2 regions of the Prosthecodimorpha staleyi genome follow, and region 2 is predicted to be linked to the other one. Evidence: riboswitches for the same ligand, from Rfam matches in the RefSeq annotation. Region 2 holds a riboswitch; the other holds the start of a gene.
What was found. A riboswitch is a leader RNA that binds a small molecule or an ion and turns the genes downstream of it on or off. The one in region 2 is predicted to bind thiamine pyrophosphate.

Region 1 (4,410 bases), on a different contig from region 2:
GTCACGCAGCTGAAGTCCTTCGATCCGCCGCTCAGCGCCTCCGAAATCACCCAACAGCGTCTGCAACTCGAAGATGCCATCCGCCGTGTCGAGGGCGAGGCCGCCAAGGGCATTCTGGCGCAATCGCTGAATCGCGCCGTGACCGGGGCAACCGCGCCGACCGGCCTCACGTCGAGTCGGCCGGCGCCGACGGCGCGTCCGGCAGCGCCGACCCCGCGCCCGGCCGCGCCGACGGCCCGCACGATCGCCGGTCCGACGGAGGGCCGCGACCGTCAGGCGCCGGAACCGCGCCCCGAGACGCGCCCCGAACCGCCGGCCGCGCCGACGACGTCCACACCCGCGCGACCCGCGCCGCCGCGTCCGCCCGTACCCGGTCCGATCGCGGCCCGGCCGGCACCGACCCCCCCGACCAGCACCGTGCCGGCGGGCGGCGGTATCGCCCGCACGGCCACGGCCGCGCCCGGTCCCGCGGCTGCACCGGCGACCGGTGCGCCGACGCCGTCTGCGCCCACGGCCGGCCCTGCGGCGCGCCCGTCGCGCCCGACCGTCACCCGCTCGCCCGAATCGGCCGGCCGCGGTTCCATGGCCGAGCCGATCGAGACATCGAGACCGGCGCCGACCGGGTTCACGCGAGCGCCGAGCCGCGCGGCATCCGTTGAGACGGAGCCGACGTCGTCGCGGTCGCGGTTCGATGCGGCCGTCGTGCCGCCGGCGCCGCCTGCGGACACGCACGAGGACGACCGCCCGGCGCCGACGCCGCCGACCGGCGGCGTCGAACGGAAGCGTCTGAGCCTCAAGGAGATCGCACGTCCCGTCGTGTCTATACCGACACGAACCGCGCCACCCGCTGCCCCGCCGCCCCCGGCTGAGGAGCACGAGGCTGCGATCACCGATGCCGACATGGTCGGCTACGCGGTGGACGGCGCGCCGTCCCCCGCCGCCCCGGCGCCGGCTCCCGAGCCCGCCGAACCCGACTATCCCGAGGAAGCCGCGGCCCCGGCCGTGCCTGACGTGACCCCGGAACCCCCGCCGACGGGCCGGATGAAGGGCCGCAAGGGCCGGCGGGCCGAACCCGATCCGCTGCTTGAGGCGGAAAAGCCGAAACGGATGCCGCTGATCGTCGGCCTATCGGTCGCCGCTCTGGTGGTTGCGGTCGGCACCGTGGCGCTGTGGACCAAGCGCGATCAGGTCGCGGCCTATTTCGGAACGGAACGGTTGTCAGGCGGCACCGGCCAGCGCCCGTCCAACGAGAAGACGCTGACGCCGAAGGTGACCGATCGTCTGGCGCCGGAGGACGGCACCAGTCCCGGCCGCACGACCGCCAATGCCCAGAACGGTGTCAAGGTCGTCACCACCCAGCCGATCACCTCGACACCGTCGATTCAGCCGGCGACAGGCGCGACCGGCCAGCCGGCGACCGGCGGGAGCGAGGCCGGCGGACGCCAGACGGTTGCGGTTGCGCCGGGCGGCGGGTCGACGGCCGTTGTCCCGGGCGGCGGTGATGCGGCGGTGCCGCCGATCGCCCAGAAGGCGCAGCTCCTGGAGGAGGGGGCCGGCGGTTCGGCGCAGAACCAGATCAATGCGGGCCGTGTCGTCTGGCGGACGGTGCGCGAGAGCCCCGGTGCCGGCAAGCCGCCGGTCACCATGATCAAGGCGCGGGTCGAAGTGCCGGACCGCGGCCTGGTCCTGAACCTGTCGATCCAGCCCAACTCGGACAATTCGTTTCCGGCCAGCCATCTGATCGAGCTGAAGTTCGAGGTTCCGGCGGATTTCGACAACAAGGGCGTCTCCAACGTACCCGGCCTGATCCTGAAGCAGACCGAGACGGCGCGCGGCGATCCGCTGGTCGGGGCGGCAGCGCGCATCTCGGCCGGTTTCTTCTGGATCGCCCTGTCGGCGCCGGAGGCGGAGAAGCAGCGCAATCTGGGCCTCCTCAAGGAGCGCGGCTGGATCGACATTCCGATCCTGTTCGACAACGGCAAGCGCGGCATCCTGACCCTGGAAAAGAACGGCGCCGGCGACCGCGTCGTGGCCGACGCGCTGACGGCCTGGGCGCAGGGCGGCTGAACCCGGCCCCAGCCCCCGAATCCCGGTCGGGCGCCGGCGTCGGTACCGATCCCGCGCCGCCGTCCGTTCCGGTGGCATCCGTTCCGGTCAGGGCGTTGGACCTGCCTTGGGGTTCCGTGTCGCCGGTCCGTAAGATCATGGCGAAACACCGTGAATTCCATCTGACGACAGGATCGTGCCGCCCTGCAGGGACGATCTGGAGGTCAGCATATCGTTGTGAAAATCCGGTGCGCTGGCCCCTGGGCTCTCCCTCGCTCTGGCCGGCCTCGGGCTTGCCGACGGCACCACGCGCCGAAATGCGTGGCTGACCTCGCGCGGCAACAAGGGCTTCTTCGTTCCTCGCGGCACCGTGACGGTCGTCGACACTGCCGACTGTGCGGGGATCGTGGCGGTCTTCAGGAGGTCGACCTTCTCGGGCGTCGCCAGCGTCTCGGTGACCCAGCGCGCCTATCTGAAGCCCGGAACCACCACCGGCGCCGACCCCGACGTGATGGTCTCGCCCCTGGTCGTGTTCTGAGCCGGCATCGGCCGATCCGGTCGACGCGATAGCCGGATCGCTGCGGGGGCTTGTCCCCGGCGCGATTCCGGGCCATGGTATGCCAGTCCGAGGGGTGCTCCCGGTTGGAGCTGAGATGGCGCTGCGGCGCCGGACCCTTTGAACCTGATCCGGGTCATGCCGGCGAAGGGACGGGATCAACCGGCTTTCGCAGACAAGAATCTCCCGGATCTCCCGCGACAGGAGCAGGAGATCCATGGCTGTTTTCATCGCCGAGCGGCCGCCCGCCGCAGCAGGCACCACCACCGAGCCGGCCCGCCCGGCCGCTGTGCCGCCGCTCGCCAGCGCCAGCCCGGCGGCTCCGAGCCCTGCCGCTGCCACCCGCGTTGTCGCCCAACGCGTTGCCACCCCGGCCCAACCGGCCGCTTCGCGCACCCCGCCGGCCTCCTCAAGGCGCCGGGCGTCCGGGCGGCGCTTCGTCCTTGATCTCGCGCTGGTGATGGTCGCCCTGGTGGCGATCTGGTGGAGCGTGGTGCTGGTGCTGGCACCAGAACCCTTCCTGCTGCCGGGGCCGGACCGGGTCGTCCTGGCGCTGATCCGCCGCTGGGGCGATCTGTGGCCCAATGCGCTGGTCACGCTGACCGAGATCCTGTTCGGCCTCGTCACCGGCATCCTCGCCGGCGTCGCCACCGCGCTGTTCATGGGCTATGTGCCGGCGGCGAGCCGCGTGGTGACGCCCTTCGTGGTCGTGCTGCAGTCCATGCCGGTCTTCGCCATCGCGCCGGTGCTGGTGCTGTGGTTCGGCTTCGGCCTCGCCTCGAAGATCGTGATGGCGACGGTGATCATCTTCTTCCCCGTCGCCTCGGCCTTCCATGACGGCATCGAGCGGACCGACCCCGGCCTCCTCGATCTCGCCCGCCTCTACGGCGCCGGCCGGGCCCGGACCCTGGCGCTGATCCAGGTGCCGGCCGCGCTGCCGGCCCTGGTCACCGGGCTGCGCATGGCCGCCGCCGTGGCGCCGATCGGCGCGATCGTCGGCGAATGGGTCGGCGCCTCGTCGGGCCTCGGCCTGATCATGATGCACGCCAACGCGCGCATGCAGACCGATGTGATGTTCGCCGCCCTCGCGCTCGTCGTCGCCATGGCGGTCGTCCTGCGGCTGGCCGCCGATCTCCTCGCCGACCGTCTCCTGCCCTGGCTGGACGAGACGGACCGCTGATCCTCCCGCGCTCTCCCGAACGGAGTCTCCCAACGATGCCCCGCCTTCTCGCGTCGCTCGCCCTGGCCGCCGCGCTCGGCCTCACCGCCCTGCCGGCCGCCGCCGCCGACAAGCTCTCGGTCGCGCTCGACTGGTTCGTCAATCCCGATCACGCCCCGCTGGTGGTGGCCCGCGACAGGGGCTTCTTCGCCAAGGCCGGCCTGGATGTCGACCTGATCGCCCCGGCCGACCCGGCGGCGCCGCCGCGCCTGGTCGCCGCCGGCCAGGCCGACATCGCCATCTCCTACCAGCCGAGCCTGCACATGGCGGTCGCCGAGAACCTGCCGCTGGTGCGCTTCGGCACGCTGGTCGAAACCCCGCTCAACACCGTGATCGTGCTCGCCGACGGACCGGTGAAGACGCTGAAGGACCTGAAGGGCCGCAAGGTCGGCTATTCGGTCTCCGGCTTCGAGGATGCCGAGCTCGGCGCGATGCTGGAGAGCGTCGGCCTGTCGCTCAAGGATGTCGAACTGATCAACGTCAACTTCGCCCTGACGGCGGCACTGAGCGCCGGTCAGGTCGATGCCGTGGTCAGCGGCTACCGCAATTTCGAGCTGACCGAACTGGATCTCGCTGGCAAGAAGGGCCG
Region 2 (4,410 bases):
GCGTCTTGCCGCGCATCAGCGCCTCGGACTGGGCGAGGCAGTTGGCGACCAGCTTGGCGTGGTGGTCCGACAGGGCCTCGTGCGGCTCGGCGGCGAGCAGGAAGTCGACCGGGATCGGGTCGGTGCCCTGGTGGATCAGCTGGAAGAAGGCGTGCTGACCGTTGGTGCCCGGCTCGCCCCAGACGACCGGGCCGGTCGACAGCGCCACCGGGCGGCCGTCGCGGCGGACGCGCTTGCCGTTCGATTCCATGTCGAGCTGCTGCAGATGGGCGGCGAAGCGCGACAGGCGCTGGTCGTAGGGGATCACCGCCTGCGAGGCCATGCCGAACACGTTGCGGTACCAGACGCCGAGAAGGCCGAGCACGACCGGCAGGTTGGCCTCCAGCGGCGCGGTCCGGAAATGCTCGTCCATGGCGTGGCCGCCGGCGAGGAATTCCTCGAAGCGCTCCGAGCCGACCGCGATGGCGACCGGCAGGCCGATCGCCGACCAGACCGAATAGCGCCCGCCGACCCAGTCCCAGAAGCCGAAGATGCGGTCCTCGCGGATGCCGAAGGCGGCGCATTTCGGAACCGCGGTCGAGACCGCGGCGAAATGGTCCGGCACCGCCGCCTCGCCGAGCCGCTCGGCAATGAAGGCGCGGGCGGTCGCCGCGTTGGTCATGGTCTCCAGGGTGGTGAAGGTTTTGGAGGCGACCAGGAACAGTGTCGTCTCGGCATCGAGCCGCTTCAGGGTGTCGGCGATATGGGCGCCGTCGACATTGGAGACGAAATGGACGCGCGGGCCGTCGTGATAGGGCGCCAGCGCCAGCGTCACCATGGCGGGACCGAGGTCGGAGCCGCCGATGCCGATATTGACCACATCCGTGAAGGCCTTGCCGGTGGCGCCCTTGACCGCGCCCGTGCGGACGGAATCCGCGAAGGCGCCCATGCGGATCAGCACCTCGGTCACGTCGGGCATCACGTCGCGCCCGTCGACCGTCACGGCGCGGCCGGACCGGTTGCGCAGTGCCGTATGCAGGACGGCGCGGCCCTCGGTGGTGTTGATCGGCTCGCCGGCGAACATCCGCTCGCGCCAACCTTCGAGATCGGCGACGCGCGCCAGCGCCATCAGCCGCTCCATGGTCTGCGGCACGATCCTGTTCTTGGAATAGTCGATCAGCAGGTCGTCGAGCGCCAGCGAGAAGCGCTGGAAGCGCTGCGGGTCGGCGGCGAACAGATCGCGCAGATGCAGCGGCTCGACCAGCCGGGCATGCTCGACGAGATCGGCCATGGCGAGATCGACAAGTTCGGGCATCGTGCGGATCTCCGGTCCGAAACGCAGCATCGAAATCATGGCGGCACTCCTTGTCCCATGCGGTGCCGGCAGGATTTACGGAGCGTCACGGCGAAAGGCAGACGGCTTATCGGAACAATCAAGGCGGCCGGGGCGGGAAGCGCGCGAAATTGCGGCGCCCCGCCGCAACGTCCCGGGGCTAGAAAGCCTTGAAGGTGATCAGCGTCTTGGTGTCCTGGATGCCGGGAATGTGGTGCACCTTCTCGTTCACGAAGCGGCCGATATCGGTGTCGTCCTCGACATAGAACTTCACGATCAGGTCGTGGTCGCCGGCGATGGAATAGATTTCCGACGCGATCTCGGCATCGGCAAGGGCGGTCGCGACCTCATAGGCACGGCCGAGATTGGTCTTGATCAGGACGAAGAAGGGTTTCATGGGCTCGCCTTGGCGAATGATGCAGGCGCCCAATAGACCGGATCGCCGCCACGGCGGCAAGGGGTGGCGGCTCTCGCTGAAGAAGGGCGGCCACGCGCGATCGGGTGCCGCCGTACCAGCCCAAAATCGGAATCTGAAAGGGAAAACAAGGACGCCCGCCCCGCCGCTGCAGCTTCGCGTCGGCTTGCCGGTCCCCTTGGGGCGGCGGCACGACGCGATCGTTCCGAAATCTCGGAAAGGGCGCAGGCGGCGGGCGGGTTGGGGAGATCGAAGGCTGCCGGTACATCCGCGGTCAGCGTTCGCGATCTCCACTGGACGCCGGGGCTTGGTCGGCCCTGCGTCACCGTCGAGGTCTCAAGTGGTGGTCCCTGCCCGGCATTGCAAGGCCGGGCACCCACTTTTCTCGCCCAAATTCCCGCTTGCCAACGGCGGGGCGAGATCCTAGGTCTGTAGCCATCTCATGGGGGTGCCCGTCCTGACGGCCGGGCTGAGAGGCGGCGGCGCCAACTCCAAGAACCTGATCCGGGTCGTGCCGGCGGAGGGATTTGAGATGGCGATGATCGCGCAATCCCGAACCGCCCTGCCCGCAATCCCGGCGGAGGCGCGTTCGTGACCCAGCAACTGCCCGCTCATCCCCTCACCCCTGACCATGTCGCCGGCGTGCTCGACGCGGTCCGCACCGGCCGGCCGCGGGTCCAGGTGATCACCAATCCGGTTGCGCAGAGCTACACGGCCAACATGCTGCTGGCGATCGGCGCGCGGCCGTCGATGACCTCCAGCCCGGAGGAGATCGCCGCCTTCATCGCAGTCTCCGGCAGCCTGCTGGTCAATCTCGGCATTCTCGACCGGCACCGGCGCGACGCCAGCCTGACCGCCGTCGAGGTCGCCCGCGAGATGGGCGTGCCCTGGGTGCTCGACCCGGTCAAGGTCGACATCTCCCCGCCGCGGCTGGATTTCGCGCGGACGCTGATCGGGATGGAGCCGGATTTCGTGCGCGCCAACCACGAAGAATTCGTCGGTCTCGCCGGTACGGATACCGGCGAGGAGGCGGTCCGCCATTTCGCCGCCCGGCACCTGACCACCGTCGCGCTGTCCGGGCCGGTCGACATCGTCACCGACGGCAGCCGGATCGTCAGGATCGCCAACGGCCATCCGCTGATGGACCGGGTCACCGCCATGGGCTGCGCCGGCACCGCGGTGGCGGCCGCATTCCGGGCGGTCGAGCCGGATCCACTGGTCGCCGCCGGCGCGGCGCTGGCCGTGATGGGCATCGCCGGCGAGGTCGCCGCCGCCGCCTCGAGCGGGCCGGGAACCTTCGCCGCGGCGATCCTGGATGCGCTCTACGGCCTCGATACGGCGACCATCATCGAGAAGGCGCGCCTGGCATGACCGCCCCGACGACAGCCCTGCCCCCCTCCCCGACCATCGCCGCCGTGGCCGCCGCGCTCGCTGCCCTGCGCGCGCGCCGCCCGCTGGTGCACAACATCACCAACTACGTGGCGATGACCATCTCGGCCAATGTGCTCCTGTCCCTCGGCGCCTCCCCGGCCATGGTCCATGCCGGCGAGGAGGTCGAGGAGTTCGCCGGGATCGCGGACGCGCTGGTGATCAATATCGGCACGCTGTCGGGCCCCTGGATCGACGCCATGCTGCGCGCCGCCGCGGCCGCAAATCGCCATGGCAAGCCCTGGCTGCTCGATCCGGTCGCCGCCGGCGCGACCCGGCTGCGTTCGGAGACCGCGCTGGCGCTCCTGCACCTCAAGCCCGCCATCGTGCGCGGCAATGCTGGGGAGATCATGGCGCTCGCGGGCCTCGCCGGCGCCGCCTCGGCGGCTTCCGCCGAGGCCAGCCGCGGGGTCGATTCGCTGGCCGGATCGGACGCGGCGGCCGCGGCCGCCGTCGCCCTGGCGCGCCAGGCCGGAACGGTCGTCGCGCTGACCGGGGAAACCGACTACGCGACCGACGGCACGCGCCTGATCGCGATCACCGGCGGCCATCCGCTGATGCCGCTCTCGACCGCGCTCGGCTGCGCGCTGTCCGCCGCCACCGGCGCCTTCCTGGCCGTCGCCCCGCCGCTTGAGGCCGCCGTCGCCGCACTCGCCGTCTATAGCGCGGCCGGTGCGGTCGCCGGCGCGCGCTGCCCCGGCGGGGCCGGCCATCTGCCGGCCGAACTGTGCGACGCCCTCCTCGCCATGGACGAAGCCACCCTCGCCGCCCATGCCGGCTTCACGGAGATCGACCTTTGACCCGCCTCGCCTTCGATCTCGGTCTCTATCTGGTCACCGATCCGTCGATCGGCCAGCCGCGTGCGCTCATCGACACGGTCGCGGCGGCGGTGGCCGGCGGCGTCACGCTCGTTCAGTTGCGCGACCCGCAGGCGGAGACCGGCGCCTTGGTCGAGGCCGCGCGCGCACTCGTCGCCCTGCTCCGGCCGAAAGGCATTCCGCTGATCGTCAACGACCGCACCGACGTGGCGCTGGCCGCCGATGCCGATGGCGTCCATGTCGGCCAGGGCGACATGGACGCGCGCGACGTGCGCCGCCTGATCGGGCCGGACCGGATCGTCGGCCTGTCGGTCGGCTCGCCGGCCGAATTCGCGGCCTCGGCCGATGCGCTCGCCGCGGTCGACTATCTCGGCACCGGGCCGGTGCGCCGGACCGCCACCAAGACGGATGCCGGCGCGGCGATCGGGTTCGAGGGG

Region 1: linked by a shared signal. The riboswitch ahead of KL771_RS04895 (ABC transporter permease) and the one ahead of thiM (hydroxyethylthiazole kinase) in region 2 are both predicted to bind thiamine pyrophosphate.

What each region holds. Positions count from the first base shown of each region.
Region 1 covers NZ_JAHHZF010000002.1:412,554-416,963, reverse strand. Annotated here, with positions in the region: gene KL771_RS04915 (hypothetical protein) at 1-123, opposite strand, end outside; gene KL771_RS04910 (hypothetical protein) at 273-902, opposite strand; gene KL771_RS04905 (hypothetical protein) at 901-2,067, shown strand; gene KL771_RS04900 (hypothetical protein) at 2,417-2,584, shown strand; TPP riboswitch at 2,665-2,772, shown strand; gene KL771_RS04895 (ABC transporter permease) at 2,820-3,782, shown strand; gene KL771_RS04890 (ABC transporter substrate-binding protein) at 3,818-4,410, shown strand, end outside.
Region 2 covers NZ_JAHHZF010000005.1:347,423-351,832, forward strand. Annotated here, with positions in the region: gene pgi (glucose-6-phosphate isomerase) at 1-1,294, opposite strand, end outside; gene KL771_RS12230 (Lrp/AsnC ligand binding domain-containing protein) at 1,473-1,709, opposite strand; TPP riboswitch at 2,162-2,271, shown strand; gene thiM (hydroxyethylthiazole kinase) at 2,319-3,098, shown strand; gene thiM (hydroxyethylthiazole kinase) at 3,095-3,955, shown strand; gene thiE (thiamine phosphate synthase) at 3,952-4,410, shown strand, end outside.